Regions from separate parts of the Streptomyces sp. NBC_01537 genome, predicted to be linked through region 2. Evidence: riboswitches for the same ligand, from Rfam matches in the RefSeq annotation. Region 2 holds a riboswitch; the other holds the start of a gene.

Region 1 (15,394 bases), 4.9 Mb from region 2:
GCATGATGAAGACCGACAACGGCAGCGCCAGGCTCGGCAGCGCGATACCGGTGAGGGTGTCCGCCAGGCCCAGGTCGACCGTGATCACGAACTGCGTGACGAACACCGTGGTGAGCGGCACCATCATCGCGCCCATCACCGCGGCGAAGGCGATCCGCCTGCCCGCGAAGTCGAGCTTCGCGAGCGCGTAGCCGGCGGCCGACGCCGCCACGATGTTGCCGGCCACCACCATGACCGCGACCACGATGCTGTTGACCAGGAACCGGCCGAAGCCCTCGGTCCTGAACAGCCGCTCGAAGTTGTCGAAGGTGAGGTGGTGCGGGAGCCAGGCACCGGGGTCGGAGCGGATCTCGTCGAGGCTGCGCAGCGAGCCGCTGATCACCCAGAGGAACGGGAGCAGCGTGAGCAGCGCGCACAGCACCAGCGCGCCGTACAGCAGGGGCCGGGAGACGGACCGGCGGCGGCGTACCGCGATCCGGTCGGCGGTGGTCATGTGGGCGTCCTCCGACGACGCGGCGAGGGCGGTCATGCGCGGGGCCTGAGCAGCCGGAACTGGACGGCGCTCACCAGCATCACGAGCACGAGCGTCACGAAGGACGCCGCCGAGGACATGCCGAACTCGCCGACCCCGAACTGGTGGTAGGTGTACAGCGCCACCGATTCGGTGGAGCCCAGCGGGCCGCCGTTGGTGAGCAGGTACGGCTCGTCGAAGACCTGGAGGTAGAAGACGGTCAGCAGCACCGACACCATGAGGGTGCTGGGCCGCAGCAGCGGCAGGGTGATGTGCCTCAGCTGCCGCCACCGGCCTGCCCCGTCGAGGGAGGCGGCCTCGTACACGTCCTGCGGAATCGCCTGCAGGCCGGCGAGGAACAGCACCATCGCGGTGCCGAAGTTGCGCCAGACGCCGAGCAGGATGACCACCGGCATGGTCAGATTCGGGTCGTCCAGCCAGTTCGGCCCGGCGAAGCCGACGGCGCCGAGCACCTTGTTGACGGTGCCGTTCGTGTTGAAGGCGTACTGCCAGATCAGCGCGACCGCCACGACGTTCGTGACGACCGGTGCGAAGAAGACCGTGCGGAACACACCGCGCAGCCGGCGGATGCCGGAGTTCAGCACGAGGGCCAGCGCGAGTCCGATCCCCATGGTCAGCGGCACGCCGACGGCCACGAAGACGGCGGTGTTGAGGATGTCCCGCAGGAAGCTCTGGTCCTGGAACAGGCGGAGATAGTTCTCCAGTCCGGTGAAGTCCACCGCGAAGGGATGACGCAGGTCCGCGCCCCGCAGATCGGTGAGGCTGAACGCGAGCGCGGCGACGGTGGGGATCGCCGTGTAGACCAGGAACACGACGGTGAACGGCGCCAGGAACAGCCAGGCGACAGCCGTTCGCCGGGCGCCCCGGGGACGACGCGCTCTGCGCGGCGCCCCCGGGAGGACGGTTACGGTCATCCGCGGATCACTCCGCACCCGTGCCGAGGCTCTCGGCGTACGCCTGGAGGTTCGAGGCGGCCTTCGCGGCGGTCTCCTTGCCCTTGGCCACGGCCTCCATCTCCTTGCCCAGCCGGGTCGCGACCTGCGGCCAGGTGCTGACCTGCGGGAACGACCGGGTGTTCTTCAGCTGCGTCAGGAAGGCGTCCAGCAGCGGCTGGCCCTTGATGGCGGTGTCGTCCCAGGCGGAAACAACCGCCGGCAGCGAGCTGTACGCCTTGTACTGCGAGACCTGGGTGCTCGGGCTGGAGATGTAGCGAATGAGTTTCCAGGACGCGTCCGCGTTGGCGCTGCCGGTGAGCACCCCCCAACTGCCTCCCGCGGAGAAGGAGGTGCTGCCCGAGGATCCGGCCGGCAGCGGCGCGGTGGCGACGTGGGACGCCGTCCAGCCGGTCTTCTTCGCGGCGGTGTCGAGCTGGCCGACGACCCACGGGCCTGTGATCATCGTGGCGGTCTTGCCGGAGACGAAGTACGGCTGCGCGTCGAGGAAGGTGGGCCCGGCGGTGTCGGCGATCCCCGAGGTGTAGAACGACGCGTTGTACTTGATCGCGTCGGTCATCGCCGGCGTGTCGAGCGTCCACTTGCCGGCCGAGGACAGCAGCGAGCCGCCCGCCTGCCAGGCGTACATCGCGGCGTCCTGGCCGTTGAAGATGTCCCAGCCGATGTCTGCCCCGAGGCCGTGCGCGGCACCGGCGCCCTGGAGCGCCTTGAAGAACGGCACCATCTCGTCCCACGTCTTCGGCGCCTCGACGCCCGCCTTCTTGGCCAGGTCGGAGCGGTAGACGAGCGCGTAGGTGTACGCGTACCAGGGCACCGTGTAGGCGACGTCCTTGACCACACCGGCGTCCCACAGGCTCTTGAAGAAGCTGTCCGGGTCGACGAGGCCGTCCGGAACGGGCCGGAGGATCGACGGATCGAGGAACTGCGCCTGCGACTCGGGGAAGAACTGGGCGACATCGGGCCCCTTGCCCGCCGCGATCGCCGACTGGAGCTTGGTGTAGTAGTCGGCGTTCGGGATCAGCGTGAACTTCACGTCGAGGCCGGGGTTCGCCGCCTTGAAGGGCTTGATGACCTTGTCGAGCACATCGGCGTCGCCCTGGGCGGCCCAGACACTGACGGTGCCTGTGGCCGGGGAGCTGTCGACGGGCTTGGCGGTGGCTGTCGCGGCGGTTTCATCGCTGCGGCCACAGCCCGCCAGAGCGAGGCTGCCGAGGAGGGCTATGCCGCCGGTCAGCCGTAGGGCACCGCGTCTGGAGAGGTTGGACACTCGGGGCTCCTGTCACATGAAGGCGCTATGGACCTAATGCGGCCGATGAGTCCGATGAGTCCTATGCGGCCGATAGTGACGGTATGAATGGTGTGTTTCGGCGGCATGCCGGAGCCATCACGAATAATTTCGGAACTTGTAGCGAAATCGATTTCGTCACGTTCCGTAATGCATTCTGGGCGATTATTTCCGATTGATGCGACTCGTGAGGAGCAGATCAATCACACTGCGTTACGTGCGAAGGTCAGTGCCGGGCGAACTGGACCCGGGTCGGTTGCACCACATTCGGCTGCACTGCGATCCCGCTGATGGTCAGTCGTTCCCCGTAGATGTCGGTGATCCTGATCGAGCCGCCGCACCCGCTGCCGTCCTCGGAGAGGAAGTAGTTGTAGTCCGTGCGGGGCAGCTGACGCCAGCTGCCGCCGGCGCTGACCTCCAGCCGTGCCATCGGATTGCGGTGGCCGATCACCTGGATACCGCACCAGTAGCGGCTGGACCCGGTCTTGTACCGGATCGAGATCGTGTCGGACGTGCCGGGGCTCAGCAGGCTCCAGGTGACCGCGATCCGGCCGGCCGAGGGGGCGGCGAGTTTGGCGAAGGCCTGTGCGCTGAGGTCGAGCTGCCCGGGTGCGCAGGGCGATGGGCATTCGTTGACGATCCGGACCGTGACGGAAGCGCCGCTGGCCGCGCGGACGAGCACATACGCCCCGCAGGCCTTGGACGACTCGTAGTCGGTGGTGTTCATCGCCGCGACCATGAGGTCATCGGTGGGGCCGTACAGGCAGGCGCCGTCGCCGGTCCCGGCGTCGTAGAAGGTGGCGACCCCCCGGTAGGCGACCTTGGGCCGGATCCGTCCCGCCAGCGGTGCCGCGGCGGACGCCGTCCGCGCCTTGCCCGTGGCCGACGGCCGCGCCGGGGCGGTGGTCGCAGCGGCCGACGCGGTCCGCGAGCCCGACGCGGTCGGGGACGCCGACGTGGTCGGGGACCCTTCCGCGGTCGGTGACGCTGTCACGGTCGGCGCGATGACTTCGGTGGCGGCGACGGGCGTGGCCACGGCCTGCCCGGCATCGGCCTTGCGGTCGGGGAGGAACCCCATGACCAGCCAGGCGAGAAGTCCCGCGGCGATCAGCGCCAAGGGAGTGCCCATCATCAGCCCGAGCCTGCGCCTACGGTTCCGCGCGGCCCGCCTAGTTGCCCTCATGCTTCTCAGTGGCCGCAGGAGACGAAAAGGTTGCCGCCCGGCTGCCCGGAGTGCGGATCAGCAGGAACGTCGAGCGGCGGCGAAGCGTGAAGCCGATGGACTCGTAGAGCCGGATGGCGCCGGTGTTCGCGGCGGAGGCGTGCAGGAAGGGGGTGTCCCCGCGTTCCCTGATACCTGACGCGACCGCTCGGACCAGCCGGGTGGCCAGACCCTGGCCGCGATACCCGGGATCGGTGCAGACCGCGCTGATCTCCGTCCAGCCGGGCGGGCGCAGGCGCTCACCGGCCATGGCGATGAGCCGGCCGTCCCGCCGGATGCCGAGGTAGGTGCCGAGTTCGATGGTGCGGGGCAGGAAGGGGCCCGGTTTGGTGCGGGCGATCAGATCCAGGATCTCGGGTACGTCGCTGGGGCCGAGCGGAATCGCCTCGGGGTCGGGTTCGGCGCGCAGCGTGGTGTCGACCAGCTGCACGCCCTGTCCGGTCTCCACGGTCTGCCATCCGTCGGGCGGTGGCAGCGGTGTTCCGGTGACCGGGGTGATTGCGTCCGGTCCGACCAGGGCGGCGAGGTCGTCCCAGGCGCGCGGATCGGCCGCGTCGGCGAGGGCAGTGAACGGGGAGACGTCCGTGGGGTAGCGGGCGGCGCGGCCGACCCGCTCGGCGAACCGGGAGTGCGGACCGGTGAGCGCGGCCCAGGCCGGGTTGTCGAGGACGTGCGGTGCGGCTGCGCTCTGGGGCTGGGGCTGGGGCTGGGGCTGGGGCTGGTGGACGCTGGTGGACATGGCGGGCGCGGATCTCCGTCCGTGAGGTTCCGTGGTGGACCCATGACCCCGCCTCCGACGGCGATGTGGCGTGCCACGGAGGCGGGATCCCTTCCTGCGGTCAGGAGTTGCTGAGCGGCAGGCCGGCAGGGTTGACCTCGGAGGTGCTGACGGCCTCGTTGGACAGGTTCCAGGCGGCCAGCCACTTCGCGTACTGGCCGTTCTTGATCAGGTAGTTGATCGCGTCGGCGACCGGCTTGGCCAGCCCGCTGTCCTTCTTCGCGGTGGCGGCGATGAGACCCTGCAGGGACGCGCCCGCGCCGGAGAACTTGCCCGCGTTGCGGGTGGGGTGGGTGGTCTTGGCGTCCTGGGTGATCTGGTAGGCGATGCCGGGGTTGGGGCCGAAGTAGGCGTCGATCTTCCCGCTGGACAGGGCCAGGCGAACGCCGTTGTTGTCCGGGTAGTACTTGACGGTCAGCTTCTTGCCCTCCTTCTTGAGCTTCGCCTGCCACTCCAGAAGGATCTTCTCCTGGTTGGTGCCGGCGCCCACCGCGACCGTCTTGCCCGCCAGGTTCTTGTAGTCGCCGTCGAAGTTCCAGGTGCTGGACTTCAGGACCTCGAAGGCCAGGTTGTCCTGCCGGTAGGAGGCGAACTCGTACTTCTTCTTGCGCTCCTCGGTGTCGGTGATGTTGGAGAAGCCGACATCGGTCTTGCCGCTGTCGATCCCGACGAAGAGGTTCTCCCAGGTCGAGTTCTTCACCACGGGCTTGAGCCCGAGGACGGCCGCGACCAGGCGGCCGAAGTCGGGCTCGGCGCCGGTGAGGGTCTTCTGGTCACTGCCGATGTAGGCCAGGGGCGGGAAGCCGGCGGGCAGGGCGCCGACGCCGATGACCAGTTGGCCGCTCTTGGCCACCGAGACCGGCAGCTCGGAGCTGATCGACGCGACCTCGGAGACCTTGAGATCGGTCTGCTTGGCGGCCCCGTTGGACAGTGCGCCCACGGTGACCACGCCTGCGGATTTGGCGGCCACGTCGGTGGAGGCATTGCTGTTCCCGCAGGCGGCGAGGCCGATGGCGAGCGTGGTGAGCGCGGTGCCTGCGGACAGGCTGCGGATGATTCTGCTGCGGAAGCTGGGCATGGCTGTGTCCTTGTTCGGTGGTTGAGCAGGGTGGGGTGAGGTGAAGGGGGGGGGTGGGGGCGCGCGGTCAGAGGACCTTGCTGAGGAATTCCCTGGTCCGGGGGTGCTGTGGGTTGTCCAGTACGTCGCCGGGCGGGCCCTCTTCGAGGATTCGGCCGCCGTCGATGAAGACGATCCGGTCGGCGACCTCGCGGGCGAAGCCGATCTCATGGGTGACGATGATCAGGGTGGTGCCGCTGGTGGCCAGGTCCTTGATGACGGCCAGGACCTCGCCGACGAGTTCGGGGTCCAGCGCCGAGGTGGGTTCGTCGAAGAGGATGACCCCCGGCCGCAGGGCGAGGGCGCGGGCGATGGCCACCCGCTGCTGCTGGCCGCCGGACAACTGCCTCGGGTAGACACCGGCCTTGCCGGCCAGCCCCACGCGCTCCAGCAGGGTGCGCGCCTGCTTCTGCGCCTCGGGCTTGCTGAGCAGGCCGGTCGCCACGGGCGCGGCGGCCACGTTGTCCAGCACCGTGAGGTGCGGGAAGAGGTTGAAGTTCTGGAAGACGAAGCCGATCCGGCTGCGCTGGCTCAGGATCGCCCGCTCGCTCAGCTCCTTGAGCCGTTCCCCGTGCCGGCGTACGCCGATCAGCTCGCCGTTGAGGCTGACATAGCCGACCTCCGGCTTCTCCAGGTGGTTGATCACCCGCAGCAGCGTGGACTTGCCCGAGCCGGACGGCCCCAGGATCACCGTGACCTGTCCGGGCTGCACCGTCAGATCGACGCCGTCGAGCACCCGGTGGGCGCCGTACCACTTGTGGACGTCATGGACCTCGACCGCCGCCGGGCGTATCTCGGTGGTCATATCGCCGTCTCCCTCTGAACCCGGGCCCGCAGGGCACTCACGGCGGCCCGCAGCTTCTGCAGCGGGGTCGGCGGTACGGTGCGCAGCGCGCCGCGCGAGTAGTACCGCTCCACGTAGAACTGGACGACCGAGACGACGCTGGTGAGGATCACGTACCAGACGGTGGCGACCAGCAGCAGCGGCACGATGTCGCCGGGATAGGTGCTGCCCATGCTCTGTACGGAGCCGAACAGGTCGAGCAGCGAGACGTAGAAGACCAGCGAGGTGCTCTTGACCAGGCCGATCAACTGGTTGACGTAGGAGGGGATGACGGCCCGCAGGGACTGGGGGAAGACGATCCGGGTGAACTGGTAGCGCCTGGGCAGGCCGAGGGCGGCGGCCGCCTCGTGCTGGCCCTGGTCGACGGAGAGGATGCCGGCCCGTACGACCTCGGCGGCGTAGGCGGCCTCGTTGAGGCTCAGTCCGATGACCGCCACCACCATGTCGGTGGCCAGCCGGGACTCGTCGAAGTGCACGAAGGCGGGTCCGAACGGCACTCCGAGACTCAACGTGTGATACAGCGCACTGAAGTTGTAGAGAAACAGCAGCACCACGATCAGCGGCACCGAGCGGAACAGCCAGATGTAGATCCAGCTCACCGCGCGCAGCACCGGACTCCTGGAGAGCCTCGCCAGCGCGAGCAGGATGCCGCCCAACAGGCCCAGCACAGCGCTGTACGCCGTCACCTCAAGGGTGATGAGCAGGCCGTCCACGATCACCGGGCGGACGAACCAGTACTGGAACCGGTCCCATTGGTAGAACGGGTTGGTGACCAGCCCGTGCGCGATCTGGGCGACCACGACCAGTACGACAGCGGTGGCGACCCACCGTCCCGGATGCCGCAGCGGAATCACGCGCTGGGCCGACAGCGGCCGCGGCGGGGGCAGGGTCGTGCCGGAAGGCACGACGGAGACAAGGGGCTCACTCATGGAGAACTCCAGAGAACGCGAACATTCCGGCCGCCGGGAGGACCACGGCACGGCGGAGGGGGATGCCCGGGCGTGGGAGAGCACGCCGTAACAGGATCGGGCGGGAGGAGGACGAGGACGACGCCGAAGGCGTGCGTCAGGAGGCCGTCAGCCCTGACAGAGGGCGCTGCGGCGGGTCGTACAGAGTGCGCTGCTGACACGGAGCAGGTCGATGTGGCGGGCCAGGTACGCCGCGACGCGGCCGTGACGCCGCCATGCGGCCATCCCGGGACCTGCGTACATCGCCGTCACCATCGCCATTCCGCCCCGTGGGGCCTCGCGCTTACCGAATGTCCTTCGGCCGGGTCGTCACCTGGGGCACCCCACCGCGATGCGAGGGTTGCCGGTCAGCAAGCCAGGGCTTGTCGCTGACACTCATGACCGTTCTGCGCCGAACCGTAGGGCGGTAACGGGCGAAAAGTCAACGCCGTCTCAGCCGCGATGCCTTCTTGACCGTCCATCGGGCCGCGCTCACACTGATGGACGACGGTCACGATTGTCAGCGCTCGCCGGGCAGGAACCTCTGCTCGGTGGGTCATCGGCCCCGGCCCGCTGACAGGCAACCCTTCCACCGCGACGGGGTGCCCCGGGTGACGACCAGGTCCCGCCGGTGCGGTGGGGCAAGTGCGGTCTCGCGTCCCGCGAGGCCCGAGGACGGGACCGGCGCAGATGCCCAGGACATCGCATGACTTCCAGCCGACGCCGACGCCGCTGCCGCGCCCGCGTTTGCTGACCAGGCGCCGCCACATCGATCTGCTCCGTCTCCGCAACGGCTGCTCTCCGACCGTCTGATCCGAAGGGTCCGAACGGTCCGCAACTACCGCACCCATGGAGAGAGCCATGTCCGAGACTTTCACCTCCCTGCGCTTCCGCGACCGGATCGGTGCCGGTCCGAGCCTCGGTTTCTACCCCGCGCCGCACCGCTACCACCTGTATCTCTCGCCCGGCTGTCCGCTCTCGCTGCGGGTCTCCATCACCCTCGGCCTGCTCGGGCTGGAGGACTCGGTCGGCACCACGGTCCTGTCCGACCCGGCGGGCGCCTGCGACGCGCTCGCGGCGGCGGCTCTGCGCACGGCCTACGAGACCACCCGTCACCACTACGACGGTCCGCTGACCGTACCCGCGCTGTGCGACCGGTGGAGCGGACGGGTCGTCAGCAACCACACGCCCGACATCCTCGACGACCTCGCCCTGCACTTCGCCGCCCCGGACGACACCGCTGCGCCACGGCTGCGGCCCGACGGCCTGGCCTCCGACATCGACGCCATCCGCGAGCTCCTCGACGGGGGCCTCCTCCAGGACACGGCGCTGGATCTGCTGGACGCCCAACTGGCCTCGGGGCCCTACATGCTGGGCGGGACACTGACCGCCGCGGACGTGGACGTGTGGGTCGCCCTCGCCCACGCGGACGCCGACGCCGACACCCAGCGGCGCATCGCCGGCCGCGACCGCCTCCGGTCGTACCTGCGGCGGCTGAGCGCCCACCCGGCCTTCCAGCGGATTCCGGGCCCGGAGGGAGAGCGGGAACACACTGCTCATGATCTGTGTTCAGTGGACAAGGATTGTGTCGGAGACCAAAGCCGGGTTACGGTGCTGGCAGGTCATGAGTGTCAGCGTCAAGCCCTGGCTTGCTGAACGGCAACCCTCCCACGCGGCGGGGTGCTCCAGGTGACGACCCGGCGGAGCCGATAACGGATCCGCAAGCGCGAGCCCGGGAAGGCGTGAGCCGGCCGGGACGGAGGTGACGGCAGTGCGGGGAGCCCCTGAGCGGCCCATGGTCACCACCAACACGTATTCGCGGCGGCACATCGATCTCCAGCGTGTCGCCGCCGCGCTGTGTCCGGCCCACGAAGACGTCGCCGCGCGGCGCACCACCGCCTGAGCGCTTTCGCTCCCTCTCGCCTTCTCATCCGCTTTTCGCCGACCCTCCACCCCGACTGAGCACGGGCGCGGACATCATTCGGCATGCTCACAGGAAGCAGTTCGCCCATGCCCCGAGCACCACACGCACCCCTCCACCTGGCCGTCGCCCTCGACGGCGCCGGCTGGCATCCGGCCGCCTGGCGCGAGTCCGACGCCCGGCGCGACGAGCTGTTCACCGCCGGCTACTGGGCCGGTCTCGTCGCCGAGGCCGAGCGGGGCCTGCTGGACTTCGTGACCATCGAGGACTCCCTGAGCCTGCAGTCCTCCCGGTTCGCGGGGCCGGACGGGCGCACCGACCAGGTGCGGGGGCGGCTGGACGCGGTACTGATTGCCGCCCGGGTGGCGCCGCTGACCAGGGCGATCGGGGTGATCCCCACCGCCGTGCTCACCCACACCGAGCCGTTCCACCTCTCGAAGGCGATCGCCACCCTGGACTACGTGAGCACCGGCCGGGCCGGGATCCAGGTGAGGGTCTCGGGACGCGACGACGAGGCCGCGCACTTCGGCCGCCGTACGCCGCCGGGGCTGCGCATCGAGGACCTGGCCTCGGCGACGGGACAGGAACTGCTGAAGGACCTCTTCGACGAGGCGGCGGACTACGTCGAGGTGTTGCGCCGGCTCTGGGACAGCTGGGAGGACGACGCGGAGATCCGCGACGTCGCCACCGGCCGCTTCATCGACCGCGACAAGCTGCACTACATCGACTTCGAAGGCCGGCACTTCAGCGTCAAGGGCCCCTCGATCACCCCGCGCCCGCCCCAGGGCCAGCCGGTCGTGGCGGCGCTGGGGCACGCGAGTGTCCCCTACCGGCTGATCGCCCGTTCGGCCGACCTCGGATTCGTCACGCCGCGCGACGCCGACGACGCCCGGAACATCGTCGCCGAGATCCGTACCGAACAGGCCGCCGCCGGCCGCGCCGGTGGGACGGTGCACGTCCTCGGCGACCTCGTGGTCCTCCTCGACGACGACCCCGCGGCCGCGGCCGAGCGCAAGGCCCGCCTGGACGAGCGCGCCGGCACCGAATACCGCAGCGACGCCCAGGTCTTCACCGGGACCCCGGCCCAACTCGCCGACCTCCTCCAGGAATGGGCCGAGGCCGGACTCACCGGCTTCCGGCTGCGGCCCGCCGCCCTGCCGCACGACCTGGAGCAGATCACCCGCCGCCTCGTGCCCGAACTCCAGCGCCGCGGCGCCTTCCGCACCGAGTACGAGGCCGGCACCCTGCGCGCACTGCTCGGCCTGCCCCGCCCCGCGAACCGCTACGCCGCCACCGCGAGCGAAGCCGCGAACGCCGCCGTCTCCGCCTGATCCGGAAGGACCGTACGACGACCATGAGCAAGCCGCTCAAGCAGATCCACCTCGCCGCACACTTCCCCGGCGTCAACAACACCACCGTGTGGAGTGACCCGCAGGCCGGCAGCCACATCGAGTTCAGCTCCTTCGCGCACTTCGCGCGGACCGCCGAGCGCGCCAAGTTCGACTTCCTGTTCCTGGCCGAAGGCCTGCGGCTGCGCGAGCAGGGCGGGCAGATCTACGACCTGGATGTCGTCGGACGCCCCGACACCTTCACGGTCCTGGCCGCCCTGGCTGCCGTCACCGAACGCCTCGGCCTGACCGGCACCATCAACTCCACCTTCAACGAGCCCTACGAGGTGGCCCGCCAGTTCGCCAGCCTGGACCACCTCTCCGACGGCCGCGCCGCCTGGAACGTCGTCACCTCCTGGGACGCCTTCACCGGCGAGAACTTCCGCCGCGGCGGCTTCCTGCCGCAGGAGGAGCGCTACTCCCGGGCCAAGGAGTTCCTGGCCACCGCCAACGAACTCTTCGACTCATGGCACGGCGACGAGATCGCCGCCGACCCGCACACCGGCACCTTCCTGCGCGACGCGCGGGCCGGGGCCTTCCGCCACAAGGGACAGCACTTCGAGATCGAGGGGCAGTTCAACGTCCCGCGCAGCCCGCAGGGCCGCCCGGTGATCTTCCAGGCCGGCGACTCCGACGAAGGACGCGAGTTCGCCGCGTCCGACGCCGACGCGATCTTCAGCCGCTACAGCACCCTTGACGAAGGACAGGCCTTCTACACCGACGTCAAGGGCCGCCTGGCCAAGTACGGCCGCACCCACGACCAGTTGCTGATCCTGCCCGCCGCGACCTTCATCCTCGGCGACAGCGACGCCGAGGCGCGGGAACTGGCCCACGAGGTGCGCCGCCAGCAGGTCAGCGGAGCCACCGCGATCAAGCACCTGGAGTTCGTCTGGAACCGCGACCTGTCCGGGTACGATCCGGACGGGCCGCTCCCCGACATCGACCCGGACCTCGGCGAGCACACCATCGCCCGTGGCCGCGCCCAGGTGCGCATGTACCGCGACCCCCTGGCCATCGCCCGGGAATGGCGCGAGCGCGCCGCGGCCAACAACTGGTCGATCCGCGACCTGGTCATCGAGACCGGGGCCCGCCAGTCCTTCATCGGCTCCCCCGCCACCATCGCCCGGACCATCAACGACTTCGTCCAGGCCGACGCCTCGGACGGCTTCATCCTCGCCCCGCACATCACCCCCGGCGGCCTCGACGCCTTCGCCGACACCGTCGTCCCCCTCCTCCAGGAACGCGGCGTGTTCCGTGCCGAGTACGAGGGCACCACCCTGCGCGACCACCTAGGCCTCGCCCACCCGGCCGCCCTGCGGGCGGCGTCGTGAAGTTCCTGGCCATCACCCTGATCGTGCACGCGCCCGACCCGGTGACCGGCGTGCAGAAGTCCACCCAGGACCGCTTCAGGGAGGTGATCGGCAACGCGCTGCTCGCCGAGGAGCTGGGCTTCGACGGCTTCGGCGTCGGCGAGCGCCACGAGCGGCCGTTCATCTCCTCCTCGCCTCCGGTGGTGCTCAGCCACCTCGCCGCCCTCACCAAGCGGATCCGGCTGTTCACCGCCGTCACGACGCTGAGCCTGCTCGACCCGGTCCGGGCGTACGAGGACTACGCGACGCTGGACCACCTCTCCCAGGGCCGCCTGGAGCTGATCATCGGCAAGGGCAACGGAGCCGCCCAGCGCGAGCTGTTCCACGTCACCCCCGAGGACCAGTGGGACCGCAACGCCGAGTCGTACGAGGTGTTCCGCCGGATCTGGCGGCAGGACAAGGTGACGTACCCGACGCGCTTCCGCCCGGAACTGGCCGAGGCCGAGGTCTGGCCCCGGCCGCTCCAGCAGCCGATACGGGTCTGGCACGGCAGCGCGACGAGCCGGGAGTCCGTCGACCTGGCCGCCCGCTACGGCGACCCCCTCTTCTCCGCCAATGTCACCAACCCGATCGAGCCCTACACCGAGCTGATCCGCCACTACCGGGAACGCTGGGAGCACTACGGCCACGACCCGGCCCTGGCCACGGTCGGCGCGGGCACGGCCGGCTACTACGCCGCCCGCACCTCGCAGGAGGCGATCGCCGCCTACCGGCCGGTCTTCGAGGGCCACTTGGCCTTCCAGAAGCAGCTCGGCCTCGAACCGGTCTTCGCCACCCTGAAGGACTTCGTCGAGCGCAGCTCCGCCCTGATCGGCAGCCCGCAACAGGTGATCGAGAAGGTGCAGCGCTACCACGAGAGCTTCGGCCACACCGTGCTGCACCTGCACGCCGACGCGGGCGGCCTCACCGACGCCCAGCACCGTGACAGCCTGGAGCTGTTCCAGTCCGACATCGCGCCCACTCTGCGCCGTGAGATCCCCGACCCGCCGTTCGCCTGGGCCCCGGTAGCGCCCACCGCGACCCCCTGACCCTGACAAGGAACACCACCATGGCCAACACCCCCCTCGCGGTCCTGGACCTCGTGCCGATCTCCTCGGGGTCCACCGCGTCCCAGGCCCTGCGCAACAGCATCGACCTGGCCCGGCAGGCCGAGCTCTTCGGCTACGCCCGCTACTGGTTCGCCGAGCACCACCTCAACCCCGGCGTCGCGGGTACCTCCCCCGCCGTCGTCCTGGCCCTCACTGCCGCCGCGACCTCCACCATCCGGCTCGGCGCCGGCGCCGTCCAGCTCGGACACCGCACCGCCCTGTCCACCGTCGAGGAGTTCGGGCTGCTCGACGCGCTGCACCCCGGCCGTTTCGACCTCGGCCTGGGCCGCTCCGGCGGCCGGCCCTCACCGGCCTCCCGCCAGCCTGCACTGGCCGGCCCGGCAGCCGTCGTGGACGGCCGCACCTCCAACGGGCTGAGGATCCCGGCCAAGTTCTCCTTCGAACACCTGCTGGGCTCCCCGCGCTTCGCCCTGCAGAAGACGCTCCTCCAGCTGCCGGGCGCCCAGTCCCAGCCGTACGACGAGCAGATAGCCGACGTCCTCGCGCTGCTGGCCGGGACCTACGCCACCGCGGACGGCGTCGAGGCACACGTCGTTCCCGGTGAGGGCGCCGAGCTGCAGGTGTGGATCCTCGGCAGCAGCGCCGGGATCAGCGCCGAGGTCGCCGGCGCGCGCGGTCTGCGGTTCGCCGCGAACTACCACGTCAGCCCGGCCACCGTCCTGGAGGCCGCCGAGGCCTACCGCGCGGCCTTCGTCCCGTCCGCCGAGCTGTCCCGGCCGTACGTCAGCGTCTCCGCCGACGTCGTCGTCGCCGCGGACGAGCCCACCGCCCGCGAACTGGCCACCGGCTACGGCCTGTGGGTGCGCAGCATCCGTACCGCCGAGGGCGCCATCCCCTTCCCCACCCCCGACGAGGCCCGCGCACACACCTGGACCAAGGAGGACCTGGCGCTGGTCGAGGACCGCGTCGACACCCAGTTCGTCGGCTCACCGCAGCAGGTGGCCGACCAGCTGGAGACGCTGCGCGACGCCACCGGCGCCGACGAGCTGATCATCACCACCGTCACCCATGACCACGCGGACCGGGTCGCCTCCTACGCACTGCTCGCCGAGGAGTGGAGCCGGCGTTGACCGCTGCCCCGATCGACACCACCGCCCTCGTCGAACTCGGCGTGTCCGACCGCCCGTTCCTGCCCGAGGAGGCCGCTTACCGGGCCCGCCGCGCCGCGGCCTTCGTCGACACCGCCGCGCTCGACCGCTCCGGCCCCGGCTCGTATCTGCTGCTGTGGCGGAACGAGCACTCCGAAGCATGGCTGAACACCTGGTGGGAATCGCGTGACACCGGCTACCACGACCACCAGGGATCCTGTGTCGGCGTGCACGTGATCGAAGGCACCGCCTGGCAGGAGGGGTTGCCGGTGGGCGGCCCGCGCCGCGCCCGCCCGTACGGGCCCGGCGAGTCGTTCTCCTTCCCCGGCTCGGGCGTCCACCGGATGGACCACGACGCCGGCGCCGTCACCATCCACGTCTACTCGCCGCCCCTGCAGGCCATCGGCCACTACGAGATCATCGACGGCGAACTCCACCGCACACCGGGCCCGCCCGACGAGGGCTCGCCCGCGAGCCCTCGTCTGCTCGACGCCCTCAACGCGATCGGCCGTTGACCGCCGGGTCGCAACCGGTCGGCTGGTCTACCTGCCGTGGCCGTCGGAACGCTTGCGCTGGAGCGTGAACGTCTCGAACACCGACAGCTCGCCGTTCGGCTTGTTCACGTTGTAGTAGGTGACGTGCATGCGGGTGGTGTCGCCCGCATGGCGGCCGGGGTCGACGGTGAAGGCGGCGAAGCCGTACGGGTGCTCGATGTCGCGTACGCCGGTCCAGACCGCCTCCTCCTTGGTGTAGGTGGAGGTGCGCTTGCCGTTGGCGCCGGCGGTCGCCGACACGGCGGTGATCACCTTGGCCGTGCCGTCGGTGAAGAACTTCTGGTTG
Region 2 (15,394 bases):
GCCGTGGGCGCCGTGCAGCTCGACGCCGTCGAAGCCGGCGCGCTCGGCGGCGGCAGCGGCGTCGGCGAAGGCCTGGATGACGTCGTCGAGGTCGGCCTGGGTCATGGCGTGGCCCGCGCCCTCCGTGCCGTCGAGGGCGATGCCGGAGGGGCCGACCGGGGGTGCGGTCACGATGGGCGGGTCACCGGCCTTGCGGGCCATGCCGACGTGCCAGAGCTGGGGCATGATCGTGCCGCCGGCGGCGTGGACGGCGTCCGCGACCCGGGCCCATCCGGCGAGGGACTCCTCGCCGTGGAAGCGGGGGACGCTGTCGCTCTGGCCGGCCGAGGGGTGGTCGACGTACGTCCCCTCGGTGATGATCAGGCCGACCCCGGCGGCCGCGCGGCGGGCGTAGTACGAGGCGACGTCCTCGCCGGGCACTCCGCCGGGCGAGAACTGCCGGGTCATCGGCGCCATCACGATCCGGTTGGGGACGGTGGTCCGGCCCAGGGTGAAGGGTCGGGACAGGACCTCGGCGGCACGGGTTGTCACGGCGGGAGTCTCCTTGGTTAGGGGCAGGCGCTTCCCAGCTCAACCGTCCGCCCACGTAAGTACATTCCCGCGCACACACCCGAGGGCGGCACCCCCGCGATGGGGGTGCCGCCCTCGGTCAGGTACTGCTGGTACCTCCGATCCGCGAACGGATCAGAAGTCCATGTCGCCGCCCGGCATGCCGCCACCGGCGCCCGCACCGGCACCGGCCTTCTCGGGCTTGTCGGCGATGACGGCCTCGGTGGTGAGGAAGAGCGCGGCGATGGAGGCCGCGTTCTGCAGCGCGGAGCGCGTGACCTTGGCCGGGTCGATGATGCCCGCGGCAATGAGGTCGACGTACTCGCCGGTCGCGGCGTTGAGGCCGTGACCCGGGGTCAGGTTGCGGACCTTCTCCACAACGACGCCGCCCTCAAGGCCGGCGTTGACCGCGATCTGCTTCAGCGGGGCCTCAAGGGCGATGCGCACGGCGTTGGCGCCGGTCGCCTCGTCACCCTCGAGCTCCAGCTTCTCGAACACCGAGGACGCCTGGATGAGAGCGACGCCACCACCGGCGACGATGCCCTCCTCGACGGCGGCCTTGGCGTTGCGCACCGCGTCCTCGATGCGGTGCTTGCGCTCCTTGAGCTCGACCTCGGTCGCGGCGCCGGCCTTGATGACGGCCACGCCGCCGGCCAGCTTCGCGAGGCGCTCCTGGAGCTTCTCGCGGTCGTAGTCCGAGTCGCTGTTCTCGATCTCGGCACGGATCTGGTTGACCCGGCCCGCGACCTGCTCGCTGTCGCCGGCGCCGTCCACGATCGTGGTCTCGTCCTTGGTGATGACGACCTTGCGGGCGTGGCCGAGCAGGTCGATGCCCGCGTTCTCCAGCTTGAGGCCGACCTCCTCGGAGATGACGGTGCCACCGGTGAGGATGGCGATGTCACCGAGCATGGCCTTGCGGCGGTCGCCGAAGCCCGGGGCCTTGACGGCCACGGACTTGAAGGTGCCACGGATCTTGTTGACGACCAGGGTCGACAGGGCCTCGCCCTCGACGTCCTCGGCGATGATCAGCAGCGGCTTGCCGGACTGCATGACCTTCTCCAGCAGCGGGAGCAGGTCCTTCACCGAGGAGATCTTGGAGTTGACGATCAGGATGTACGGGTCGTCGAAGGACGTCTCCATACGCTCCAGGTCGGTGGCGAAGTACGCCGAGATGTAGCCCTTGTCGAAGCGCATGCCCTCGGTGAGCTCAAGCTCCAGCCCGAAGGTCTGCGACTCCTCGACGGTGATGACGCCTTCCTTGCCGACCTTGTCCATCGCCTCGGCGATGAGCTCGCCGATCTGCGGGTCGGCGGCGGAGATGGAGGCGGTCGAAGCGATCTGCTCCTTGGTCTCCACGTCCTTGGCCTGGTCGAGCAGGGCGGCGGAGACGGCCTCGACGGCCTTCTCGATGCCACGCTTGAGGGCCATCGGGTTGGCGCCGGCCGCCACGTTGCGCAGGCCCTCGCGGACCAGTGCCTGGGCGAGAACGGTCGCGGTGGTCGTACCGTCACCGGCGACGTCGTCCGTCTTCTTGGCGACTTCCTTGACCAGCTCGGCGCCGATCTTCTCGTACGGGTCCTCGAGCTCGATCTCCTTGGCGATGGAAACACCATCGTTGGTGATCGTGGGGGCGCCCCACTTCTTCTCGAGGACGACGTTGCGGCCCTTGGGGCCGAGGGTGACCTTGACGGCGTCGGCGAGCTGGTTCATCCCGCGCTCGAGACCGCGCCGTGCCTCCTCGTCGAACGCGATGATCTTGGCCATGTGAAGTGGTCCTCCCGGACGGGGTGGATTGCTCCGGACCGCGCTGGCGCCCGCGACGGACGGCCTGTCTCCCACCGGTCTCTTACCGGCGGTCGAGCGGGCCTCACCTGACCCGATCCGTGTCGTTCCTTCGATGCTTCAATCAGCACTCTCAACATCAGAGTGCTAACGCTAATGATTAGCACTCGACCCCCGAGAGTGCAAGCGGTTCGGGCCGGGGCGAGGCAGGGCCGGACGCGGAAGGGCCCGCATCCTGGTGGATGCGGGCCCTCCTGCGTGTGAGCGTGTCTGGTTGGCCGATGCCGCCCCGGTCAGACGGCGAGACGGACCATGTCCGCCTGCGGCCCTTTCTGACCCTGCGAGATCTCGAACTCGACCCGCTGGCCTTCTTCGAGGGTGCGATAACCGTCCATCTGAATCGCGCTGTAGTGCACGAAGACGTCCGCACCACCGTCGACCGCGATGAAGCCGTACCCCTTCTCCGCGTTGAACCATTTGACGGTGCCCTGAGCCATCCCTAACTCCCCTATTACTGGCCCTTCGCAGGACCGCACCTCGCGGACCCGGGTCAGACCTCACCCCCTACAGCCCAGGGGGCGTGCGCCGGAACGCGTCGACCGCCGCCGAATGTATCTGCCTGACTGCCCTCTGCAACAGGTCAATCGGACGAGAATTCTGGGCATGTTCGAACGGAAAAAGGGGATGAATTAAGGGGAATCCGGGTCAAGTCGGACTGGACATAAGTAGCCAACGCGACAATCGTCGCGCTAATTTGGCGATAAATCGCTGTCCATCGAACGGCGCGGAATTGAGTTGCGCGGGATTCCAGGGCAACTGTACCGCCATTCAACTACCGCTCAGCACACAGGTGCCCCGTCCTCCCCACGGAGGACGGGGCACCTGCGCGGGCTTCGTCAGCCTCCGGCGACCGCCGGGATGATCGAGACGCTCGCGCCGTCCGCGACCGCCGTCAGCAGGCCCTCGGAGAAGCGGACGTCGTCGTCGTTCACGTACACGTTCACGAAGCGGCGCAGCTTGCCCGTGTCGTCCAGCACGCGGGCGGAGATGCCCGGGTGGTTCTTCTCCAGCGACTCGATGACCTCGGCCAGGGTCGCGCCGTCGGCCGGCACCTCGGCCTTTCCGTCGGTGTACGTACGAAGGATGGTCGGGATGCGTACGGAAGCGCTCATGATTCGGGGTTCACCTTCAGTCGGTGCAGGCGGTCAGTGGGAATCAGTGGGCCAGACCCGCCGCGCGGAACGCGTCCACGCTGGGCTTGATCGTCGCTGTCGGGCCGGTCGTCTCGGCGACGGCGTCGAGCGTCTTCAGGCCGTCGCCGGTGTTCAGGACGACCGTCTCGGCGGCCGGGTCCAGCTGGCCGTTCTCGATCAGCTTCTTCAGGACGCCGACCGTCACCCCGCCCGCCGTCTCGGCGAAGATGCCCTCGGTCCGGGCCAGCAGCTTGATCGCGTCCACGCACTGCTCGTCGGTGACGTCCTCGACCGCGCCGCCCGTGCGGCGGGCGATGTCGAGCACGTACGGGCCGTCGGCCGGGTTGCCGATCGCAAGCGACTTGGCGATGGTCTTCGGCTTCTGCGGGCGTACGACATCGTGCCCGGCCTTGAAGGCGGTGGAGACCGGCGAGCAGCCCTCGGCCTGGGCGCCGTAGATCTTGTAGGGCTTGTCGGCGACCAGCCCTAGCTTGATCAGCTCCTGCAGGCCCTTGTCGATCTTCGTGAGCTGGGAGCCGGAGGCGATCGGGATCACGATGTTGTCCGGGAGCCGCCAGCCGAGCTGCTCGCAGATCTCGTACGCGAGCGTCTTGGAGCCCTCGCCGTAGTAGGGGCGCAGATTGACGTTGACGAAGCCCCAGCCCTCGCCGATCGGGTCGCCGATCAGCTCGCTGCAGAAGCGGTTGACGTCGTCGTAGTTGCCCTCGATGCCGACCAGCTCGCCGCCGTAGACCGCGGCCATGACGACCTTGCCCGCCTCCAGGTCGTGCGGGATGAAGACGCACGAGCGGAATCCGGCGCGAGCGGCGGCGGCGCCGACCGCGCCCGCCAGGTTGCCGGTGGAGGAGCAGGACAAGGTGGTGAGGCCGAAGGTGCGGGCGGCCTCCAGGGCGATGGCGACGACCCGGTCCTTGAAGGAGTGGGTCGGGTTGCCGGAGTCGTCCTTGATGTGCAGGCCGCCGGTGATGCCCAGCTCGCGGGCCAGGTTGTCGGCCTTGACCAGCTTGGTGAAGCCGGGGTTGAGGTTCGGCTTGTCCGCCACGTCCGCCGGGACGGGCAGCAGGGGCGCGTAACGCCAGATGTTGTTCGGCCCGGCCTCGATCTGCTTGCGCAGGGACTCCGGGTCGCCGGTCGGGAGGTCGTACGCCACTTCGAGCGGCCCGAAACACTCCTCGCAGGCGAAGACCGGCGTCAGCGGGAAGCGCGTGCCGCACTCGCGACAGGACAGCGCGGCGGCGGGCCCGAAGGCGGAGGGGGTGGTGACAGCGGTTTCGATGGTCTGCGCAGCCATGGAGGCGAGGCCCTTTCTCCTCATCTTCCCCGCGGCGCATTTCGCCGCGAGACGGAATTGGCACCGTCCCCACCTGGACCTCGCGTGCGCGGTCGGCGGGAGGGTTGCCGGGGCTTCAACGGGCCGTTCCCTCTGCCCCTCTGGATGAGCGGTATGGCGGGTGGTGTAGCGTCCCCGCATTTGTGGTCGTGCGTCGTGACATGTGCCGTGTCGTCCGCCGTGCTCAAACGTAACAAACGCTGATCATCGCGGACATACGATGGTCATGTCTCGTGTTCAAGACTGTAACCGACGACCCCGAACCTGGTCATAGGTAGTCCGTCCATCGAGACAGATGTGACAGGCCGCCCTGCCGGAGGGGGGACATCTCCGACAGAACGGAGCCGCACGTGCTCGACGAGGTAGCCCGCTGGTTGCAGCGCAGGTCGTGGTCAGCAGACCGCCGGCCGATTTCCGCACTTCTCGCCGCCAAACGCTCGGCCGGCCCGAGCGGGACGGTGAGCGTCGTCCTGCCCGCGCTCAACGAGCAAGCCACCGTCGGGGCCATCGTGGAAACGATTCGCCGCGAGCTCATGAGTGATGCCGTACCGCTCGTCGACGAGCTGGTGGTGATGGATTCCGGCTCCACGGACCGCACCGCCGCCATCGCCGAGGCCGCCGGCGCGACCGTCGTCCACCGCGACTCGATACTCCCCCGGCTGCCGGCCCTGCCCGGCAAGGGCGAGGTCCTGTGGCGCTCCCTGCTGGCCACCAGCGGCGAGATAGTCGCCTTCGTCGACTCCGACCTGCGCGACTTCGACTCCCGCTTCGTCTCCGGCATCATCGGGCCGCTCCTGACCGACCCCGGCGTCCAGCTGGTCAAGGCCATGTACGACCGCCCCCTGGAAACCGGCGGCACGGTGGTTCCGGCCGGCGGCGGCCGGGTCACCGAGCTGGTCGCCAGGCCCCTGCTCAACATGCACTGGCCCCAGCTCGCCGGCTTCGTCCAGCCCCTCGGCGGCGAGTACGCCGCCCGGCGCTCACTCCTTGAGCAGCTCCCCTTCCCCGTCGGCTACGGCGTCGAGATCGGCATGCTCATCGACTCCCTCAACACCGTCGGGCTCGACGCCCTCGCCCAGGTCGACGTCGGCGTCCGCCACCACCGCCACCAGGACAGCCAGGCCCTGGGCCGGATGGCCGCCACGATTTACCGCACGGCTCAGCTCCGGCTCGCCCGTGGGCACCTCGTGCGGCCCGTCCTCACCCAGTTCGACCGCGACGAGGACGGCTTCACCCCCCGCGTCCACGACGTCGCGACGGAGGAGCGTCCGCCGATGCTCACCGTCCCGGAATACGCCAAGCGCAAGGCGGCGTAGTGGGCGCCCGCCTGCCCCCAGCCCTTGCCGGGTTGTGGGCAGGCGTTCCGCACGGCGAGCGCAGCGAGGTGGGGGTCCCCCCACGCGAAGCTGTGGGGGAGGGTGGGCACAACCCGGCCACGGACGCAAGGCCGCCCACGCACGGCCTGCCCCCGACCCCGATGGATGATCGCCGCTAGGCTGGCCGCATGGTCGCCGCAACGCATGCCGCCCGGGTACTGGTCGCGTCCAACCGAGGCCCCGTGTCGTACGCCCTCCACAAGGAGGACGCCTCGCTCACCGCCAAACGCGGCGGCGGTGGCCTCGTCTCCGGCCTAAGCGCGATCGGCCCCGACGCGGACGCCGTCTGGGTCTGCGCCGCACTGGGCGACGGCGACCGCGAAGCCGTACGCCGCGCGGAGCGCGGGCGCCTCGACCCGGCGGACAGCGGCGGCCAGCACGTGCGCATGCTGGACATCGACCCGGACACCTTCGCCGCCGCCTACAACGGCATCGCGAACTCCGTCCTGTGGTTCGTGCACCACATGCTCTTCCAGACCCCGCTGGAGCCCGTCTTCGACGCGGACTTCCGCAGCGAGTGGGCCGCGTACGAGGCCTACAACGCCGCCTTCGCCGACGCCCTCGCCGAGGAGGCCGCCGACGGCGCCGCCGTGCTCGTGCAGGACTACCACCTGGCCCTCGTGCCCAAGCTGCTGCGCGCCCGCCGCCCCGACCTGCACATCGGCCACTTCTCGCACACCCCGTGGGCGCCGCCGGACTACTTCCGCCTGCTGCCCGACGACGTCGCCGCCGCCGTCCTCACCGGCATCCTGGGCGCCGACCGCGCCGCCTTCCTCACCACCCGCTGGGCCGACGCCTTCACCGACTGCTGCGAACGCGTCCTGGGCGCCTCCGTCATCCGCGACCAGGGCGCCGTCACCGTCACCCACGAGGGCCGCACCACCCGCATCGGCGTCCACGGCCTCGGCGCCGACGCCGACTTCCTGCGGGCCCGCTCCCACCGCCCCGACGTCGAGGAGCGCCTCGCCGCCCTCCGCGAAGCCGTCGGCGGCCCCGACCGCAAGGTCATCGTCCGCGTGGACCGCACCGAGCTGTCCAAGAACATCGTCCGGGGCCTCCTCGCCTACGGCGAGCTGCTCCGCGACCGCCCCGAGTGGCACGGCCGCGTCGTCCACGTCGCCTTCGCCTACCCCTCGCGCGGCGACCTCGCCGTCTACGTCGAGTACACCGACGAGGTCCGCCAGGTCGCCGAGGAGATCAACGAGGAATTCGGCACCCCCGGCTGGCAGCCGGTGATCCTGCACGTCAAGGACGACTTCGCCCGCTCCCTGGCCGCCTACCGGCTCGCGGACGTCGCCCTCGTCAACCCCATCCGCGACGGCATGAACCTCGTCGCCAAGGAAATCCCCGTCGTCTCCGACGAGGGCGTGGCCCTGGTCCTGTCCCGGGAAGCCGGCGCGTACGAGGAACTGGGCGACGACTCCTTCGTCATCAACCCCTACGACCTGCGAGCCACCGCCCAGGCCCTCCACGACGCCCTCTCCCTCCCGGTGCACGAGCGCGCCGAGCGCAGCAAGCGCCTGGCCGCCGCGGCGACCGCGCTGCCGCCCCAGCAGTGGTTCCTGGACCAACTGGGCGCCCTGGGCTGAGCAATTGGTCTGAACCAGGCCCATGGCGCGACCGTGCGACGGGGTATGACCGAACTGCGCACCTTCCACCTCCCCGAATCCGTCACCGGATCGGATTCCGACGTCAGCCTGGGCCGCGAACTGATCCGCACATGGCAGACCGACGGAATCTTCCAGGTCGCCGCCAACGAGGACCAGGACCGCAAGACCGCCCGGGCCATCGAGTCCAGCAAACGGTTCTTCGAGCAGCCCATGGAGTTCAAAGCCCAGCGCGTCAGCGACCTCACCTACAGCGGCTACATCGCCTCCGGCGAGGAAGTCACCGCCGGCGAGGCCGACTTCTCCGAGATCTTCACCGTCACCAAGGACATCGCCCCCGACGACTCCCGCGTACAGGCCCAGTGGCCCTGCCACGGGCCCACGCCCTGGCCCGACGACGAATACCGGCAGTCCATGCAGGCCTACATGGACGAGCTGGGCACGATCGGCGAGAAGCTGCTGCGCCTCGTGGCCCTCGGCCTGGGCCTGGACGACATCGACGCCCTGACGAAGCTCACCCACGACGGCTGGCACCACATGCGCGTGCTGCGTTTCCCCGCCAAGTCGCCCGCCACCGACCGGGGAATCGGCGCCCACACCGACTACGGCCTCCTCGTGATCGCCACCCAGGACGAGGTCGGACAGGCCCTCTACATCCGGCCGCCCGTCGAGGGCGAGCGCCGCAACCGCAACTGGCTCCCCGAGGAGAGCGCGGCCGGGGTCTTCGAGGACGACGACCACTGGACCTACGTCCGGCCGGTCGCGCGCACGTTCACCGTGTTCCCCGGTGACGTCATGCAGCTGATCACGAACGGCGCACTGCTCTCGACGCCCCACAAGGTCAAGCTCGCCGACCGCGAACGGTACGCCTTCGCGTACTTCCACGAGCCGAGCTTCGAGGCAGTGGCCCGCCCCCTCGACCCGGCCAGCACGGACGAACCGCTGCACTACGGTAGCCACTTTACTGACATGTTCATGCGGTGCTATCCCGACCGGATCACCACCCGCCGGATCCTGGACGAGGACCGCGTCTCCGTCCTGTCAAAGCTCCGGGAGGCCGCCCTGGAGGTCTGACGACCCCGCCCGGCTAATGCCCAGACGGAGGCTGCCCGCAAGCGTGTTGGCGGCGACATACGCCTCCACCGCACCCCGCGCCGCATGCGCAGGCAGTGGTTCCAGCCCGACCAGCACCGCCACCGGCCCACCCGAGGCCACGAAAGCGGCCCACCGCTTGCTCACCGGGAAGTCCACACCGTGCAGGGCCGCCCGATCCCGGCCCTGCACGGCGACCCGCTCCCCCACCTCCGGCAACCGCTCCCCCGGCTCCGCCAGCCCCAGCTCCGCCGCCAGCGCCTCCCCCTCCGGCCGCGGCGGCACCAGCAGCAGAAAAGCGACAGGCCCGAACCCGGTGTCCTCCAGCCAGCTCCACGCCCCGATCACCGCAACACCACCCACACCTGCTTGCCCCCGCCCGGCATCAGCACCGTCCCCCACCGGTCCGCCGTCCCCGCCAGCAGCAACAACCCCCGCCCGCGCTCGGCACACCCCGGCGGCGGCCCCGACGGCTGCGGCAGCAGCACCGCCGACCCGTCGCTCACAGCAAGCCGCACGCCTTCCCCCGGCCCGGGGAGCGGCGCCAGCGTCAGCTCACATTCGACGGAATCCGTGTGGTCGTGGACGTTCGCCAGTATCTCCGTCGCACAAAGCACGGCCGCGTCCACGAGGTCCTCACGGCCCCACGCTCTGAGCTGCTCCCGGACGGCCTCGCGCACGGCGGCGAAACGGGCCGGCTCCGCAACGAGCCTCATCACTGCTACGGGTGGAGATTCCGACGTCATGGCATCAACAGTCCCGTCGCATGGCTAGCCTGACCAGGTACGACCTGAATACGCGTCAGACTGGGCTACGTCTCAGCGCCCACGTGTACGCGGTGTGCGAGGGGGAGGTGAGCCCGTGTCCGGCAAGGGCGGCGGCGAAGGCTCGGCCAGCATGCGGGTGTTCGGCACGGTGTTGCGCGCAATGCGCGAGCTGGCGGGGGTCTCTACGGAGCAACTGGCCGCGCATGTGGAGTACTCCCGGTCGCTGGTCATCAAGATCGAGCGGGGCGAGCGGATGCCACCCCCGGGCTTCGTGGAGAAGGCGGAGCTGTTGCTCAGGTCGGGGGACGTACTGGCCCGTGCGGCCAAGCATTTGGAGCGGGGCGACTTTCCGTCGTGGTTCGAGGAGTACGCGGAGCTGGAAGCGGAGGCTGTCAGCCTGTACACGTACAGCACGCTGGTTCTGCACGGCCTGCTGCAGACCGAGGACTACGCGCGGGTGATGTTCAGCTCCTACTGCCCGGTCCTCGACCCTGACGAGATCGAGCGTCGCATCCAGGCCCGTGTGGCACGACAGTCGGTGCTGACCAAGTCCCTTGCCACTCAAGCCGCGTTCGTCATCGAGGAGTGGGTGCCGCGCCGTCCCGTTGGCGGATACGAGGCGCATAAGCTGCAGTTGAACCACCTGTTGGAGATCGGCGATCAGCGCAACGTCACGATTCAAGTAATGCCGATGTCTTACGATGCGCACGCCGGGATCGACGGTCCGATGACGCTCCTGGAGACACCCGAACGGCGCCTGCTCGCCTACCTGGAAGTCCAGGGGCGAAGCATGCTCATCGACGATCGCGACGAAGTCAGCGAACTGCACATCCGCTATAGCATGATCCGGTCGCAGGCCCTCGCTCCGAGGGATTCCGCGAAGTTGATCGAGCAGATTGCGGGAGAGCAGCCATGACCTCCGGACTCGCATGGTTCAAGAGCAGTCACAGCGGCGGCGCGGGCGGCGAGTGCGTCGAAGTCGCCCTCGAATGGCACAAGTCCAGCCACAGCGGCGCCGAGGGCGGCGACTGCGTCGAGGTCGCCGCCTGCCCCGGCACCGTCCACGTCCGCGACTCCAAGGACCCCGCCGGCCCCACCCTCGCCTTCGGCCCCGCCGCCTGGTCCGCCTTCGCCGCCTACGCGGCGGCTGAGCCCCGCCGCTGAGAGGCATTCGCCCCCGGACAAAGAAATACCCCGGTCCGTATTGACGGCCGGGGTATTTCTGTGCGCATATTGATTGTCCATGCCTGAATCAAAACGGACATGGAAAAGCTCGACTGAAGCCAGAATAGCGCCACGGGAGCCGAATTGTCAACCCAGTCGAAATCTTCGATCAACGACGACGAACTACGCCGGGAGCAGGAATTCGTCTACCTGCTCCATGCCCGCCTCGCCGACCTGCGGGACCGGGCCGAGGCCGCGTACCGGCAGGCCCTGGGCCAAGGGGGGAACGGGCTGCAGGCGCGGCTGGAGCGCGATGTGATGGTGGCGGAGATGGCGGGGCTGGTGGCGGCGTTCGATGCGGGGGAGAACGGGCTGTGCTTCGGGAGGCTGGTATTCCGGGACGGTCAGGACCATCACATCGGGCGAATCGGAATGCGGGCGGACGACGAGGACCGTACGCCGTTGGTGGTCGACTGGCGGGCGGAAATGGCGCGGCCGTTTTATCTGGCGACGGGGCATACGCCGATGGGGCTGCGCCGGAGGCGGCACATCGCCACGCAGGGGCGCAAAGTCACGGCGCTGCATGACGAGATCCTGGATCTGACCGACCCCGTGCGCACCGGGTACGAGAGCGCGGACGCGGACGAGGTGCTGTTCGCGTCGCTGGGGGCGGCGCGGACGGGGCGGATGCGGGACATCGTGCAGACGATCCAGGCGGAGCAGGACCGGATCATCCGGGCGCCGCATCCGGGGGTGCTGGTGGTCGAGGGCGGGCCGGGGACGGGGAAGACGGTGGTGGCGCTGCACAGGGCGGCGTATCTGCTGTACGCGCAGCGGGAGTTGCTGGCCAGGCGGGCGGTGCTGATCGTGGGGCCGAATCCGGCGTTCATGGGGTACATCGGGGAGGTGCTGCCGTCGCTCGGGGAGACCGGGGTGCTGATGCTGACGCCGGGCGAGCTGTACCCGGGGGTGACGGCGACCGGGACGGACACGGCGGAGGCGGCGCGGGTGAAGGGCGGCGCGGAGATGGCGGGGGCGCTGGCGGCTTACGTACGGGAGCAGCAGACGGTGCCGGATCCGGCGTGGGTGATCGACCACGAGGACGGGGAGCTGGTGCTGGACGCGGAGATCGCCGAGAAGGCGCGGCAGGCGGCCCGGGACACGCTGCTGCCGCACAACCTGGCCAAGCCGCACTTCGCCTTCCACGTCCTGGACGCGCTGACCGCGCAGCTCGCCGACCGGCTCGGCCACGATCCGTACGGCGGGCCGAATCTGCTGGGCCCGGACGACGTGGCGCTGCTCGGGACGGCGGTCGCGGCGAGCGAGGAGGTGCGGGAGGCAGTCGACGCGCTGTGGCCGGCACTGACGCCCGAGCAGCTCGTGGCGGGGTTCCTGGCCGACACCGACTGCCCTTCGATCCGGCGGGTCGACGGCGAGTGGACGACGGCGGACGTACCGCTGTTGGACGAGGCGGCCGAGCTGCTCGGGGCGGACGACTCCGCCGCGCGTGCTGCGGCCGAGGGCCGGCGGCAGCGGGAGATCGCCTTTGCGCAGGGCGTGCTGGACCTGTCCTACGGGTCCCGCACGTACGAGTTCGAGGACCTGGACGAGGAGGACTCGGAGGTGCTGGCCGCCCATGACCTCATCGACGCCGAGGGGCTGGCGGAGCGGCAGGAGGAGGCCGATCACCGAACGGCGGCGCAACGGGCGGCGGATGACCGGACGTGGGCCTTCGGGCACATCGTGGTGGACGAGGCGCAGGAGCTGTCGGCGATGGCGTGGCGGCTGCTGATGCGGCGTTGCCCGACCCGTTCGATGACGCTGGTGGGCGACCCGGCGCAGACGGCCGAGCCGGGCGGGGTCGGGGCCTGGGCGGCGGCTCTGGAGCCGTACGTGGGGGACCGCTGGGAGCATGTGCGGCTCGGCGTCAACTACCGCACCCCGGCGGCGGTCATGGAGCTGGCGGCCCGGGTGCTGCGGGCTTCGGATCCCGCCTTCGAGGACTTCGAGCCGCCCCGGTCGATCCGGTCGACGGCGGAGCAGCCGTGGGTGCGGCGGACGGACGACCTGCCGCGCGGGGTCGCGGCGGCGGTGGCCCGGGTCACGGCCGGGGCCGCGGGCGCCGGCCGGCTCGCGGTCATCGCGCCCCCGGCCCGCCTTGCCGCGCTCGCGCAGGCGCTGCCCGGCGCCTCCGCCGGGCCCCGGCCGGATCTGACGAACCCGGTCGTGCTGCTCGACCCGAGGCAGGCCAAGGGGCTCGAGTTCGACACCGTGATCGTGGCCGAGCCGGCGGAGTTCGGGCCGAGCGATCTGTATGTGGCCCTCACCCGGGCGACGCAGCGCCTCGGGTGCGTCCATACGGGGGCGCTCCCGGCAGGGCTGGACGTGGACAGCTCAGCCACATGAACGCCCCCAGCCCCGCCGGGTCCGTCAGGTCGGCGGCGCCCGAGGCCGCCGCCAACGCCCTTACGTAGGCCGCCGGGTCACTGGACGCCAGGGCGAGCGGCGGGCGGGCGCCGGTGACGCCCAGGCCCCGCAGGGCCTCGCGCTGGGTGGCCAGGGTGCCGCCCCCGGCGGCCACCGCGCAGGCGTCGAGCGCGACATGGGCCGTGATGTCGCAGGAGCCGTCCGGGACGGGCGGAACCTCCCGGCCGTCCCGGAAGCCCGTGAGGGTGCCGTAGGGCGGCCGGGCGGGCCGTTCGTGGGCGTAGTCGACGGCGACGGCCAGTCCGGCGCCCAGGGAGCCGACAGCGGCCGCCCAGGCGGTGTCGCGGGGGCGGCCGAGCTCGGCGCGGGCACCGGGTGAGCCGGCGATGGGCCACCAGCGCTCCAGCCAGGCGGCGTCCTCGCCGCCGACGGGGTCCGCGAGGCGTTCGGCGCCGTCACGGGGGCGTACTAGGACGTGACGTGGGACACCTTCCGCGTCGGCCTCGGCGACATCGAGCGGGATGTTGTCGAGCCATTCGTTGGCGAAAAGCAGCCCGCGCATGCCGTGCGGCAGCCGCTCGGTCCACGTGATGCGCATGTCGAGGTTCGCCGGACGGGCCGCCTTCTCCACCGCGTACGGCCGCAGCCGCGCCGCCAGCCCGGCCGGAGCGGCGGCCAGCACACCCGCCGTCAGTTCGCCCCGACCTGCGCCGACGTCGACAAAGGCCAGCTCAGCGGGGCGCCCGAGGCTTTCGTCGACCTGCGCGAGCAGCGTGGCGACGGCCGTGGCGAAGTGCGGGGAGGCGTGCACGGAGGTCCGGAAATGCCCGGCGGGGCCTTCAGGGCGAAGGAAGAAGCCTTCGGGGCCGTAAAGGGCCTGCTCAGTGGCATGCTGCCAGCCGGTCCAGTCGTCGATGTCACTCACGGGCCCACCGTAGGCCCAAGGATTCCGGGTAGGCTGCTATGGGCCGCCGTGGGTTTATCGATCATGAACATTGACCATCGGAGCGGCTGCTTCCCTATACAGGGAGCCCCGGCACTGATAGGTGCTGCAGTACAGGCCAAATGCAGTGGAAGGTGATCAGCGGATGACGGCCGGCAACAACGGCACGCCCGACCCCGGGAGCGACGACCCCTTCGCGTATCTGTACCGCCAGGAGGGCGCCGATCCGGGGCAGACAGCTGCCACCACCCCCAACGCCCAGCAGCCCCGCATGTACAACCAGGTCCGCGCGGTCGGCGACCGCCGCCCTGCCCCCCAGCAGCCCCAGCAGTACGGGCAGCCCCAGCAGCAGGCCCCCCAGCCCGGCTACGGCTACCCGCCCCAGCAGCCGCCCCAGGCGCCCTCGCAGTACGCCACCCAGCAGCTGCCCTACGACCCGGACCAGCAGCAGGGCCACCGCAGCGGCGGCCACGGCGGCGGAGGCACCCGCGGCCAGGGCGGCGGCCCCAACAGCAAGGGCCTGCTCATCGGCGCGATAGCGGTCGTCGCCGCCGTCTCCATCGGCATCGGCGTCGCCATGGCCAACGGCGACGACGGCAACGCCAACGCCAACGCGAGTGCGACCCCGTCCACCTCGGCCGGCACGAGCGGCGGCAGCGACAGCTCCGGCGATCCGAGCGCGTCCTCGTCGGCCAGTACGACCACGGGGCTCGGCCCTGTGGACGCGGCGGCCCAGAGCCTCTCGGGCGGCGCGACGAAGAGCTCCCAGTACGCCGACGCGCTGGCCAGCGGGGGCGAGTACGTCGCCTTCACGACGTCCGGCGCGACCATGACCTGGACCGTGGACATGCCCGACGCGGGCGAGTTCAGGCTGTACGTCCGCTACGCCAACGGCGAGGACGACTCGGCCAGCGCCACGACCGTCGTCAACGGCAAGGCCGCGAGCTACAAGATGGACCTCAAGAAGTACGTCAAGAACGGTGACTGGACCAACTGGTACAAGTCCTACCAAACCGTGAACCTGACGGCGGGCAGCAACACCATCGCCATCACCTGCGGCGACGGTGACTCATGCCACTTCAACCTGGACCAGGTGGCGCTCACGAAGAACAAGGCCGAGCCCGACGGCTGGTAGCCGCCCCG

The links. Region 2 has a riboswitch for S-adenosylmethionine ahead of thrC (threonine synthase). Riboswitches for the same ligand answer to the same signal wherever they lie in the genome.
Positions count from the first base shown of each region.
Region 1: it holds a riboswitch for S-adenosylmethionine, as region 2 does, so the genes downstream of both, OG607_RS03415 (glutathione S-transferase C-terminal domain-containing protein) here and thrC (threonine synthase) in region 2, are expected to answer to the same signal.

Region 1 is NZ_CP109392.1:668,641-684,034, forward strand. Features, by position in the region: gene OG607_RS03375 (carbohydrate ABC transporter permease) at 1-529, opposite strand, end outside; gene OG607_RS03380 (carbohydrate ABC transporter permease) at 526-1,446, opposite strand; gene OG607_RS03385 (extracellular solute-binding protein) at 1,454-2,752, opposite strand; gene OG607_RS03390 (expansin EXLX1 family cellulose-binding protein) at 2,997-3,902, opposite strand; gene OG607_RS03395 (GNAT family N-acetyltransferase) at 3,940-4,731, opposite strand; gene OG607_RS03400 (ABC transporter substrate-binding protein) at 4,832-5,848, opposite strand; gene OG607_RS03405 (amino acid ABC transporter ATP-binding protein) at 5,916-6,692, opposite strand; gene OG607_RS03410 (amino acid ABC transporter permease) at 6,689-7,660, opposite strand; SAM riboswitch class IV at 7,974-8,082, opposite strand; SAM riboswitch class IV at 8,188-8,332, shown strand; gene OG607_RS03415 (glutathione S-transferase C-terminal domain-containing protein) at 8,540-9,334, shown strand; SAM riboswitch class IV at 9,299-9,411, shown strand; gene OG607_RS03420 (putative leader peptide) at 9,450-9,581, shown strand; gene OG607_RS03425 (LLM class flavin-dependent oxidoreductase) at 9,689-10,930, shown strand; gene OG607_RS03430 (NtaA/DmoA family FMN-dependent monooxygenase) at 10,954-12,318, shown strand; gene OG607_RS03435 (LLM class flavin-dependent oxidoreductase) at 12,315-13,385, shown strand; gene OG607_RS03440 (LLM class flavin-dependent oxidoreductase) at 13,406-14,536, shown strand; gene OG607_RS03445 (hypothetical protein) at 14,533-15,069, shown strand; gene OG607_RS03450 (purple acid phosphatase family protein) at 15,097-15,394, opposite strand, start outside.
Region 2 is NZ_CP109392.1:5,569,386-5,584,779, reverse strand. Features, by position in the region: gene OG607_RS25825 (NADH:flavin oxidoreductase) at 1-531, opposite strand, end outside; gene groL (chaperonin GroEL) at 685-2,313, opposite strand; gene OG607_RS25815 (cold-shock protein) at 2,625-2,828, opposite strand; gene OG607_RS25810 (ubiquitin-like small modifier protein 1) at 3,228-3,503, opposite strand; gene thrC (threonine synthase) at 3,547-4,836, opposite strand; SAM riboswitch class I at 4,854-4,987, opposite strand; gene OG607_RS25800 (glucosyl-3-phosphoglycerate synthase) at 5,226-6,191, shown strand; gene OG607_RS25795 (trehalose-6-phosphate synthase) at 6,380-7,840, shown strand; gene OG607_RS25790 (2-oxoglutarate and iron-dependent oxygenase domain-containing protein) at 7,886-8,932, shown strand; gene OG607_RS25785 (hypothetical protein) at 8,900-9,298, opposite strand; gene OG607_RS25780 (ATP-binding protein) at 9,295-9,666, opposite strand; gene OG607_RS25775 (Scr1 family TA system antitoxin-like transcriptional regulator) at 9,812-10,633, shown strand; gene OG607_RS25770 (DUF397 domain-containing protein) at 10,630-10,881, shown strand; gene OG607_RS25765 (HelD family protein) at 11,050-13,287, shown strand; gene OG607_RS25760 (SAM-dependent methyltransferase) at 13,205-14,233, opposite strand; gene OG607_RS25755 (carbohydrate-binding protein) at 14,397-15,386, shown strand.